3 regions of the Spirosoma aureum genome follow, and region 3 is predicted to be linked to each of the others. Evidence: riboswitches for the same ligand, from Rfam matches in the RefSeq annotation. Region 3 holds a riboswitch; each other region holds the start of a gene.

Region 1 (3,782 bases), 4.1 Mb from region 3:
AAAACAGGTAAACTTCCTCAGGATGGCGACCGTCGCCCAGGTCGTTATCACCTGCATAAAATACAATGGATTTAGGATTTGCCGGAACAACCAGTCGGTCAAAAAACCAGGCACAGGCCGCTAATGTTGAACCGCCAAATCCTAAATTAAGCGTATCGATTTGCGGAAAATCCTGAGCCAGCGTCGACCAAAGTCGAATCGATGAACTACCATAAAACACAACCCGATCGGATGCGGGATGAACTAACTTGATTTTGGCTTCGAGTTGCCGAACGTCGTCTTCGTACCAGACCATCTGGTTATTGTATGATTAAGGGTTACCTAATGGCTTCTTACAACCCGCATGAATAGATTACTGCACCGGAATGGGTTAACTCATAAGCTGACAAATGTGTTGTCAAATCTTTATAAACCCGTTTGCCATTAGTCAATAATTTTTTAGTGATACTACCCGCAGGTTGAAGAAAGCTTCATGCGATTGAAGGGCTGATGCTTTACTTTTTTACTGCTTCGGCCATTTTGTTTGAATCAGACGTGGCTGAAGCCATCCATTTTCGGAGAATGCTGCCCAAGGGGCGGAATTCGATCAGAAATCCGTCGTGGCCATACAGAGAATCAATCTCTTCGTAGACTGCATTAGGAATATGCCGGGCCAAAAACTGCTGTTCGGCTATTGGAAACAGCAAATCGGAACGGATGCCAACAACGAGGGCGCGAGCCTTTATCTGGTTGAGTGCATTCAGAATGCTACCCCGGTTTCGACCGACATTGTGCGAATCCATTACCTTCGACAGCGTCCAGTACGTAAAGGCATTAAATCGATCGGCTATTTTTTCCCCCTGATAGCGTTGATAGCCAGCGGCCTTATAGCCATCGAGTTGTTCGTTGTTATCGAGAGCCTGCGTAAAGCCATATGTATCGTAGTTACGATACGAAATCATGGCCATAGCCCGAGCCGCTTTCATCCCCGACGCGCCTGCATCGTCGCGTCGTTCGATCCAGGTGGGGTCAGCTTCAATAGCCATACGCTGGGCTTCATTGAAGGCAATACACCAGGGCGATGCAACCGCGCTGACAGCGATCAGAACAAGATTTTCGATTAGATTCGGGCGTAGAATTGCCCACTCAACCGCTTGTTCTCCGCCAACGGATCCACCAATACAGGTATGAATTTTATCGATACCCAACTCCTGCCGTAACAGGTCCAGCGCTTCAACCATATCGCGGATGGTAATTGTCGGGAAATCGTGGTAGAAGGGCTTTCCTGTAGTTGTATTGACTGAGAGAGGTCCGGTTGAGCCATAACAGGAACCGAGAATATTGGCACAGACGATGAAATCAGTATCGGGATTAAAGTATTTCCCTGGCCCTACCATGCCATTCCACCAGTCGCCGGGGTCGGCATTGCCGGTCAAAGCATGACAAATCCAGACAACGTTAGACCCATCGCTGTTCAGTGTTCCGCGTGTGGTGTAAGCTAACCGAAAACCCGGTAAGCTCTCTCCCGATTCAAGCGGGAACGAATATTTATAGTTAAAATAATGGATGTCCAAAGGATAATGCGTTTTCTGCCCTAACGTTTTCAGGCATTATGAAGGCATAACGGCACTGAAAACCATAAACATATGGAACCGCACAAAACCACTCCCGGTTAGCGGTGCGATGAGGTGAGTGATGCTTAGTAGGCCTCGTAGGGCATACAGTGCCGTGTGTAGCGCATGTGATTAAACGATTTATAGTCCCTAACCGTCCGCCTTCGCGGTTGCTTTAGGCAGGAGTTAGCACCTTGCCATGTGGTAGGTTGCCAGCGATTCACAGAGCCTGATCTCTCCTCGCTTCTTTATAAATCAATTGACGTCGGTATGAAATGATTGACGTCTGGCAATTGACTTGATACCGCAAGTATACTAGCCAAAGCGCGCCAATCCAAACACAGACCCTATTTTCTGACCGTTGCCTTATTTTTTTTGACTTCGTTGGCAAGTAAGGTTTATTTAATCGGGCGGATATTTACTTTTGTGGCGAAGACACCCCCCCGATGAACCAAACCTACCGTTACAACCGTGAAAATGCTACCCGAGTAGCCGGAACTACAACTGTGAAGGATGCAATCGGGCAGTTGCTGAAAGCGTATCAACTTCAGACTCGCTTCAACGAAACGTACCTCGAAGCCTTCTGGGGACGTATGATGGGGCCAACGATTGCATCGCGAACAAACCGTCTCTACGTTAGGGATCGGAAATTACATATCGAGATCGCTTCAGCTCCACTGCGTAATGAACTCGTCAATGCCAAGCAGAAACTGATTCAACTTGTAAATAAAGATATGGGTACCGATGTTATCGAGGACGTTATATTTATCTGAATAAGTTAGATTTTAAAACCGAAAAAGGCATTACTGGTCAGTAATGCCTTTTTCGGTTTTAAAATCCCGTAGACTCCTTACGATAATGAGTTGGCAAATTCATGCATTGTACTGAACTCGCCTTGTGGCTTTAAATAGCGAAGTAGTGCCTCAACCCGGTCAAGTAACTCCTCTCGGGAATGACGCCGAACGTAAGCCGGGATTTTTTCATAGCCCGACAGGTCCGTAAACTCCCAGGGGTGAACGTATAAATTCAGAAAGCCATCGGCTTGAAGCGTTTGCCTGCATAGTTGTTTGTAATAAGCAAACGGAAAGTTTTTTAGACTTAACCAGAAAAGTGGCAACCGTAGGGTAGGCGTAACGGATGCCGGAATCTGCCAGACACCCGCTTCCCGGAAGGGATGACGTGGTTCGCCCCAGTGGTTATAGCGGCCAGGGAGCCAGGTCGGATGCAACGATGAATTATACTGATAGCCTGCCTGCTCAACATCGTTGGGGTCGACAAAACCCATGCGCGCACGCCGGAAGCCGGTTACCGGACGATTAAGTAATTTCTCCAGCGCTAATCTGGATGTAAGCAAATCTGCCGGTTCGAAAGTCGTATGGAAATAGCCGTGCGACGCAATTTCGTGCTTACCAGCAAGCTGCCAGACTAATTCGGGTTCATGAAGGGCATAATTAGCCGTAGTGAAAAGCGTGGTACGAGCCTCAACTGCGTCAAAGCGTTCGGCCAGCAAACGCAGCCCCCGCGTTGAAACGGCCACTTGCTCACTCAGTGGAATATTGTGACCGAACTCTACCGCAGTATCAAACTCTTCTACATCAACGGTGAATAATATATGCCTCCCAGGGGGTGTTGCTCTTTGGTTGGGGCTTCCCATGTTGTAACGGTCTCCTCAATGTCGCTTGTGTCGCCGATGATATAAGCCGGGCGTTGTTTTACTTCCACAAACGTTTTTCCCAAATATACGCCGATGATCCCGATTATGATGAATTGAACACCGCCGATGAGCAGCATCAACAGGACTAAAGTAGTCCAGCCGGAAACGGTAGCATTGGTGAAATACTTTTCATAGAGAACTTCCGCTCCGAATAAACTGGCAAACATGAACATGCCAAAGCCAAGCAAAACGGACAGATACAACGGCTTGGTAGAGAACGAGGTGATACCCATGGCAGCCAGGTGCATCATCTTGCGAAATGAGTATTTAGAACGGCCTGCGTAGCGAGCGGCTGGCTGATAGAGAATCCGGCATTGGCGGAAACCTACCCACGAAATCGCCCCGCGGAGGAACAGATCATTCTCCTTGAATGCCTTGAGCGTGTCGATAACTTTGCGGTCGAGTAACCGGAAGTCAGCGGCACCATCTTCAATTTTAAGGCCTGAAATATTTCTCAGCAGGCTATAAAACTTTTT
Region 2 (3,782 bases), 530 kb from region 3:
CCGAGTGCATGGCTTCGCGTACAACATCGTTACCTCGAAAACTGAACGAAATATTCGATACACCCCCGCTGACTTTAGCCAGCGGCAGGTTTTGCTTAATCCAGCGCGTAGCATTGATAAAGTCAACGGCGTAGTTATTGTGCTCCTCAATTCCCGTTGCAACAGTCAGAATATTGGGATCGAAAATAATGTCCTGCGGGGCGAAATGAACTTTATCGACCAGAATTCGATAAGCTCGTTCGCAGATTTCAATACGACGCTCGTACGAATCCGCCTGACCGGTTTCGTCGAATGCCATCACAACCGCAGCTGCACCGTAGCGTTTAACCAATTGGGCCCGTTCAATGAACGCTTCTTCGCCTTCTTTGAGCGAAATAGAGTTTACGATGGCTTTTCCCTGGACGCATTTCAGCCCTGCCTCAATGACCTCCCATTTCGATGAGTCGACCATGATGGGTACACGGGCAATATCAGGCTCGGCAGCAATCAGGTTCAGGAAAGTCTTCATAGCTTCTGCCGAATCCAACATGCCTTCATCCATGTTAATGTCGATCACCTGCGCTCCGCCTTCAACCTGACCACGCGCAATGCTCAGTGCTTCGTCGTAATTACCTTCTTTAATAAGCCGGGCAAATTTCTTAGAACCGGTCACGTTGGTTCGTTCACCAACGTTCAGGAAATTCGTTTGCTCCGTAATTTTGAGCGGCTCCAGGCCGCTCAATTTCTGATAGGGTTCAGGCTCTGGGAGTTGTCGTGGCGGATATTTGGCCGCTACGTTGGCAATGGCCCGAATGTGATCAGGTGTAGAGCCGCAGCAACCGCCAACAATATTGACAAAACTACTTTTAATGAAATCTTCGATTTGCAACGCCATCATGTCCGGCGTTTCGTCGTATTCACCAAATTCGTTGGGCAGGCCCGCGTTCGGATAGGCCGAGGTAAAGAACGGTGCCTCTTTCGAGAGCGTCTGAATATAAGGCCGCATCAATTCGGCCCCCAATGCACAGTTGAGCCCTACACTGAGCAGGGGCAAATGTGAAACTGAATATAAAAAAGCTTCGGTTGTCTGACCCGATAATGTCCGACCACTGGCATCAGTAATGGTGCCGGATATCATGATTGGGCGAACAGGCTGCTGCGGGTTTAAATTGAAATACTTGTCAATGGCGAACATAGCCGCCTTGGCATTCAGTGTATCAAAGATCGTTTCGACCAACAGCAGGTCGGCGCCCCCCTCTACTAAACCACTTACCTGCTCATAGTAGGCATTCACCAGTTCATCGAACGTAACAGCCCGATACGCCGGATTATTTACGTCGGGCGAAAGAGAAGCAGTCCGGTTTGTAGGCCCCATTGCTCCCGCAACAAAGCGCGGTTTATCCGGATTTTGCTTTGTTAATTCCTCAGTTACTTCCTTTGCAATGCGTGCTGACTCATAGTTCAGTTCATAGGCCAGCTTTTCCATGTGGTAATCCGCCATGGCAATGGATGTACCACTGAACGTATTGGTTTCGATAATATCGGCACCTGCCTCCAGATATTGTTTATGGATTTCCTGAATGATCTGCGGCTGCGTGATCGACAGCAAATCATTATTTCCCTTTACATCGTGCGGATAGTCTTTAAAGCGCTCACCCCGATAATCGGCTTCAGTCAGGTTATACCGCTGGATCATCGTTCCCATGGCACCATCGAGAACGAGAATTCTTTGTTTCAGAAGGTCTGTAATCAGTTCCAATTGATACAAAATTTATAGAGTTAAAAGCACGCCAATAGCGGCCTTAAAATAGTATAGCGTAAAAACCGGGGCTTATCAAAACAGGGGAAGGAAGCAGAAACGCTAACTTATCTGTCCCCAAAAAATTGGGGTGGAATGCGGCACCTTTTCCTACTTGTATAGTAAGCGGCTGGTTGCCAAGACATCGTTGGGTCCAATCCCTCCGTCTTTCTTGATAAGCACTTATGCAAAGATACATATTCTACCCATAGTCCCAAAAATAGCTTACTTTTGGGCGAATTTTTGAATGAGCGAATTAATGAATAGGCGACTAGTTTGTGACTAATCCCGTTCACTGGTTCGCTCATTCCCCACTCCGGCGAATTGGTCACTACCTAACTATAGTTGATGAAACTAGCAGCCATCGATATCGGTTCCAATGCAGCTCGTCTGCAGATCTCAACGGTGTTACATAACGACAACGTTGTTAGCTTCAAGCGTGTCGAATACGTACGGTTCCCGCTTCGGCTGGGGCACGATGTATTCAATTTTGGCGAGCTTACTCCTGAAAGTGAAGCCCGAACGGCCAAACTCATGCAGGTTTACAAACTGCTGATGGAACTGCATGAAGTGGAAGATTATATGGCCTGCGCTACATCGGCCATGCGCGAAGCCTCCAATGGGCACGAGGTCGCTAAACGGATCGAAGCCTCAACAGGCATTAAGATTAACATTATTGATGGGAGCAAAGAAGCAGAACTTATTAATAATGTAGTAGTTCAGGCGCTTGATGAACGGCAGTTTCTTCATATTGATGTGGGCGGTGGCAGCACCGAACTGAATCTCTATGAGAATCGCCAGAAAATCAATTCCAAATCGTTCAAAATCGGCTCGGTGCGGCTACTGGAAGGCAAAGAAACCAAAGGGGCCTGGCGAAAAATTGAAGACTGGGTTGAGGATAATATCGATTCGACTAAAGAAATTATTGCTGTCGGCACCGGAGGTAACATCAGTAAATTATTCAACCTGGCGTCTAAAACCTCTGAATTAGAAACAACCCTTTCAGAAATTGAACGGATTCGTGATTACATCGCTGGTTTTGACCAGGAAGACCGTATCAACAAACTCCGTCTGAATGCCGACCGTGCTGATGTGATCGTACCAGCCGCCGGGATTTATATTTCCGTTATGAGATGGGCTGGAGCCGATAAGATTATTGTTCCAGATCTGGGTTTGAAAGATGGTATCATTCAATTAGTATACGCCCAGCTAGGGAAGAAAAAACACGTTCTCTAAACAAATTGCCCGTAGACGCATTAACAAAAAATCCCGGCGAAATAAGATCGCCGGGATTTTTAATTTGACATATTCTCTCTTACAATCGGTGGGCCGAATACTATTTATTGTACGAATAGTAATCGGTACATATTTTGGTTGACAGGTATACATTGAGGATGTTCACCAGAGTGACAATCTTTTTTGTATAACCACCAATGAATTGCGCATCGACTCAGCCCAAAACAAATGTATACTGATTTCGACTTTGTTCCGGTTACTAAGTCACCCTGTTTTAAAGATCATTCCTGTTGCCGATTATTTTATTTTGACTATTTATGATCTAAATAGTATAGCAAAAATCAATATATATTACAGTATTTCAATTATTATCATATAAAAACTACTATAAAGACTACAAAAATTTGAGGTTTTGGAAAAATGTACAATCTGTTTTTTTATTATTCTTGACATTAAAACAGTGTAATATGGTACTACTACAACCTGATATCACTTTATAACCAACCTTTACTTGTCACTCCCGTTTCAATTAAATTTAATTGTTGCCATAGAAATTCGAATCAGCTCAATTAGTTTTGTATTCATTAAAGGTTATTTAATCTACTAAAGTTCAATTGGGCTAAAGGAGCCTATGACAGACTATATTATTATTAGCCAGCAAAACCCACCAACTGCCGACATTTCCGAGTTTTGCCAGCCTGGCTTTTTCTTTAATGAAAGCGAACACTTGAGACAGCAGAAGGGAATGTTTCATCTACTCACGGCTCTT
Region 3 (3,782 bases):
CTCAGGTGAGCGATCATCACACCGGCAGCCCCGGCGTTGATCAACTGTTTGAACGGATACAATTCCAGCGAGTCGAGTTGCGCCCGGCTTTTATTGATCAGGGGTAAATCATAGTGCGAATCGGTACCTGTGTCGCCATGGCCGGGGAAGTGTTTCAGGCTGGTTAACAGATGGTTATCCTGCATGCCCCGCATATAGGCAAGGGCTTTGCGCGCAACCGCATATTTATCTTCTCCAAACGATCGAAAGTTAATAACCGGGTTATTGGGATTATTATTGACATCGACCGAGGGGGCAAAGTTGACATGAACACCTAACCGACGGGCTTGTTTCGCCAGATTGGCCCCCATGGTATAGATGAGTGAATCGTTGCCCTGCATGGCTCCGAGGGTCATCTGATAGGGGTAGCGAACCGTACTATCCAACCGCATGGCCAGACCCCACTCGGCGTCCATCGCAATTAAAAGGGGCACCGTCGAAAGCGCCTGTAAGCGATTGGTGAGTTTTGCCTGCCGGATTGGCCCTCCCTGAAACATGACTACTCCGCCAAGCTTGTAGGTTCTAACCAGATTGACGAGCGAATCTTCATAGGCGGGTTTTCGGTTCGAGTAGCCCGAAACCATGATCAACTGACCGATGCGTTCATCGGGTGTCAGCGTTGCAAAGACCGAGTCGGCCCAGCGGTTCTGACTGGCATTAAGTTGCAGGAAAGAAGGGGTTGTTGACTGCGAAAAAGCCTTTGTGAGAAAAATAACGTTGATGAAAGTAATAATCAGGAGCCGACAATAAGGCATGAGCGAAAAAATTGGGTCGTGAAGGGTCAAAAATACGAAAAGGTATGCTACAACACACTCCTTACGACTTGCTCTATGTGCTGGATTAATTTACTGGATGGTTTAAATCTGTATTTGTATCGCTTCTGTAAACAAAATTGCGCGGGCCAAACGAACGGTTCGACCTACACGATTTATTCACCGGCAACGAATAGCCGGTTTTTGTACCTTCTGATTTCAGGCTTACGTAAAGTGAAGGCCATTACTAGTTGGAAAAATAAAAAAATAACAAAATCTATAGGAGAAGTTTGCTTTTCTGGAAACGAGTCTTTTATCTTTGAGCGATCTTACACTTACTACCTGCAAAGTAGCTGTGGATTTATACCGAAAGGGGGAGAGACAGGCTCTTTGAACCCTTAGCAACTTGCCAGTTGGCGATAGTGCTAACCTGCCTACTTCGATAGGAACTATAAATTTACATTCCATGATTACGCACGCCAAACGCTGCTTTTCTCATTTTCCCGGAACTGTCTGCTTCCCAAATCTCATTTCCTGTTGAGTCGTTCTATTCGGCTGATTTCGCTTTAATCAGAAAATTCTAATTATTGATGAGTCACCATATCGGTATTCACTACTATATTCTATAAATTCTATAGAACAAATAGATAATATGAATTTTGTCATGACTCGATGACCACTTGTATATCTATCTGTTGGCTAGGACTATCGGGTAGGGCCAAAAGTTTCGTGTTCCGATATATCAAATCCAGAAACTAAATACAAAAAAATGCCGCTTCGGAAGATCGCTATGAAAAAGACAATCCAACTCCTGTTTGGCCTGACGGCCCTCTCGCTGATTTCGGTTGCAAACCCGACTCCGCCAAAATCGAAAGAAGTCACGTATAAAGTCGATACCCAACAGAGCAAACTAATCTGGACGGGTAAAAAAGTAACCGGTGAGCATACGGGACTGGCTCCCATCAGTAGCGGTTCGCTGTTGCTGACAGGAGGGAAATTGAAAAGTGGTTCGTTTGAGGTTAACCTGAAGGCGTTGACCGTGACTGATTTAACCGATGCGGATAAGAACGCCAAGTTGGTAGGGCACCTTAAAAATGACGACTTTTTCGCGGTAGAAAAGTATCCGACGGCCCGATTCGTCATCACGTCGGTAACGCAAACGGGCATCGGGAAATACGATGTGGAGGGGAAACTGACCATTAAAGGCATTACGAACGAAATCAAATTTCCGGCTCAGTTTAAAACAGAAAATAACAGGCTGACCGCAACGGCCAACGTAACGGTTGACCGGACAAAATATGGCATCAACTATGGCTCAAAAAGCTTCTTCGAAACTATTGGCGACAAAGCGATTTACGACGACTTCTCACTCGACATAACGCTGGTAGCTATATCGTCGAGTGCAGTCGCGAGTCGGTAAAAACGATAATCAGGTGATTGTTACGTGTCCACTTCATCAACAACTAGAAATCAACTTTCATCAAGCTACACTATGATACCTTCCCAGTTTTTCACCACCGGGCTTGCCTGGTCGTTAGCCCTTGGGCTTACGGCCAGTGCACAGCAAGTTCCGGTCAAGTCAGACTCCCTAACCGATGCGGTCGTGCGTCGGGTGCATAAATACGCCCTAACCATCGATCCGCATCTGGATATTCTTGCTGATTTTAACACCGCCGGTAATGATGCCGGAACGGAAACAAAAGGCCAGTTTGATCTGCCGAAACTGGAAAGGGGCGACCTTGACGTTGCGACGGTGGCCTTGTTTGCCGGTACGGCCAAAAAGACCCCGGAAAATATTGCCACAGCCCGAAAAGAGGTCGATACGAAGTTGGCCGCATTACGTCGGTTTGTGAGCCAGCACCCCGACCGGCTTGAATTTGCCTACACGGCGGCCGATCTGGAACGGATTCCGGCAAAAGGGAAACATGCCATTTTACTAAGCTTTCTGAATGCTTTCTCGCTCGGTAAAGACCTGACTCAGTTGTCATTGCTTCACCGGGAGGGTGTACGGGTGTTTGGTCTGACGCATGCCGGTAACAACGACTGGGCTGATTCATCACGGCCGTCGGTGGGATTTGACGACAAACCCGACGAACTGGGTGGATTATCGGCGTTGGGCAGGCAATCGGTTTCGGACCTGAACCGACTCGGCGCTATTATCGATGTGTCGCAGTTGACACCAGCAGGCGTTTTGCAGACAATTCAGTTGAGTCGTGCACCTGTTATTGCTTCTCATTCGGCGGTGCGGGGGCGGGTCGATGCTACGCGTAACCTCAATAATGACGAACTCAAAGCCATTGCTGCCAATGGGGGTGTGGTGAGTATTGTCGCCTTTTCGGCCTACTTGCACCCATCGGCAGAGCAGTTAGCTAACTACAAAAAGAACGTTTGGGAGCCGTTTGGTCTGCAACCCGGCGACGATGCCAAGTCGAAACTCAATGCAGCCGATTATCAGAAATTTCAGGCTGCCTATCGTGAATTCTCGAGTAGTGGCTACAAATACACCAACCTGGCCGATTACCTGGACGCGGTCGATTACGCCGTTCGACTGATCGGCATCGATCACGTTGGCCTGGCTTCTGACTTCAATCATGGCGGTGGCGTAACCGGCTATGCTCATGTTGGCGAGTTGCCTAATGTGACCCGCGAATTGCTCAAACGCGGTTATTCGGAGGAAGAGATTCGAAAACTCTGGGGCGGAAATTTCCTGCGCGTATTTCGCGAAGTAGAAGCGACAGCAAAGGAATTGCAGCGGGAACATAAACTGGCCGCTAAACAATGAAACGCTTCCTGCATAACCGCTGATCTGATTCATGGGGCAGATAAATGACTATAAGCCAGTAGTAAACGAAAAAGCATTGACCGATCTGGACACGCTAATCAACGACCGATCGGGTGAAAACAGTAGATAGCAGGAAGTAGCCGTTCGAGCAACGTAAACGTCTTGCACATGATAGGTGAGTAGTACCCACTGCGTCAGCCGACCCTTCC

Evidence for each region. Region 3 has a riboswitch for S-adenosylmethionine ahead of G8759_RS26835 (YceI family protein). Riboswitches for the same ligand answer to the same signal wherever they lie in the genome.
Region 1: it holds a riboswitch for S-adenosylmethionine, as region 3 does, so the genes downstream of both, G8759_RS07780 (homoserine O-acetyltransferase family protein) here and G8759_RS26835 (YceI family protein) in region 3, are expected to answer to the same signal.
Region 2: it holds a riboswitch for S-adenosylmethionine, as region 3 does, so the genes downstream of both, metH (methionine synthase) here and G8759_RS26835 (YceI family protein) in region 3, are expected to answer to the same signal.

Annotation. Positions count from the first base shown of each region.
Region 1 covers NZ_CP050063.1:1,927,796-1,931,577, forward strand. The annotation lists gene G8759_RS07775 (GDSL-type esterase/lipase family protein) at 1-295, opposite strand, end outside; gene G8759_RS07780 (homoserine O-acetyltransferase family protein) at 495-1,553, opposite strand; SAM riboswitch class I at 1,731-1,849, opposite strand; gene G8759_RS07785 (DUF721 domain-containing protein) at 2,039-2,365, shown strand; gene G8759_RS07790 (polysaccharide deacetylase family protein) at 2,443-3,246, opposite strand; gene G8759_RS07795 (glycosyltransferase family 2 protein) at 3,183-3,782, opposite strand, start outside.
Region 2 covers NZ_CP050063.1:7,286,451-7,290,232, reverse strand. The annotation lists gene metH (methionine synthase) at 1-1,684, opposite strand, end outside; SAM riboswitch class I at 1,843-1,959, opposite strand; gene G8759_RS29040 (Ppx/GppA phosphatase family protein) at 2,126-3,013, shown strand; gene G8759_RS29035 (GNAT family N-acetyltransferase) at 3,645-3,782, shown strand, end outside.
Region 3 covers NZ_CP050063.1:6,752,410-6,756,191, reverse strand. The annotation lists gene G8759_RS26840 (glycoside hydrolase family 3 N-terminal domain-containing protein) at 1-794, opposite strand, end outside; SAM riboswitch class I at 1,150-1,249, shown strand; gene G8759_RS26835 (YceI family protein) at 1,582-2,211, shown strand; gene G8759_RS26830 (dipeptidase) at 2,284-3,573, shown strand.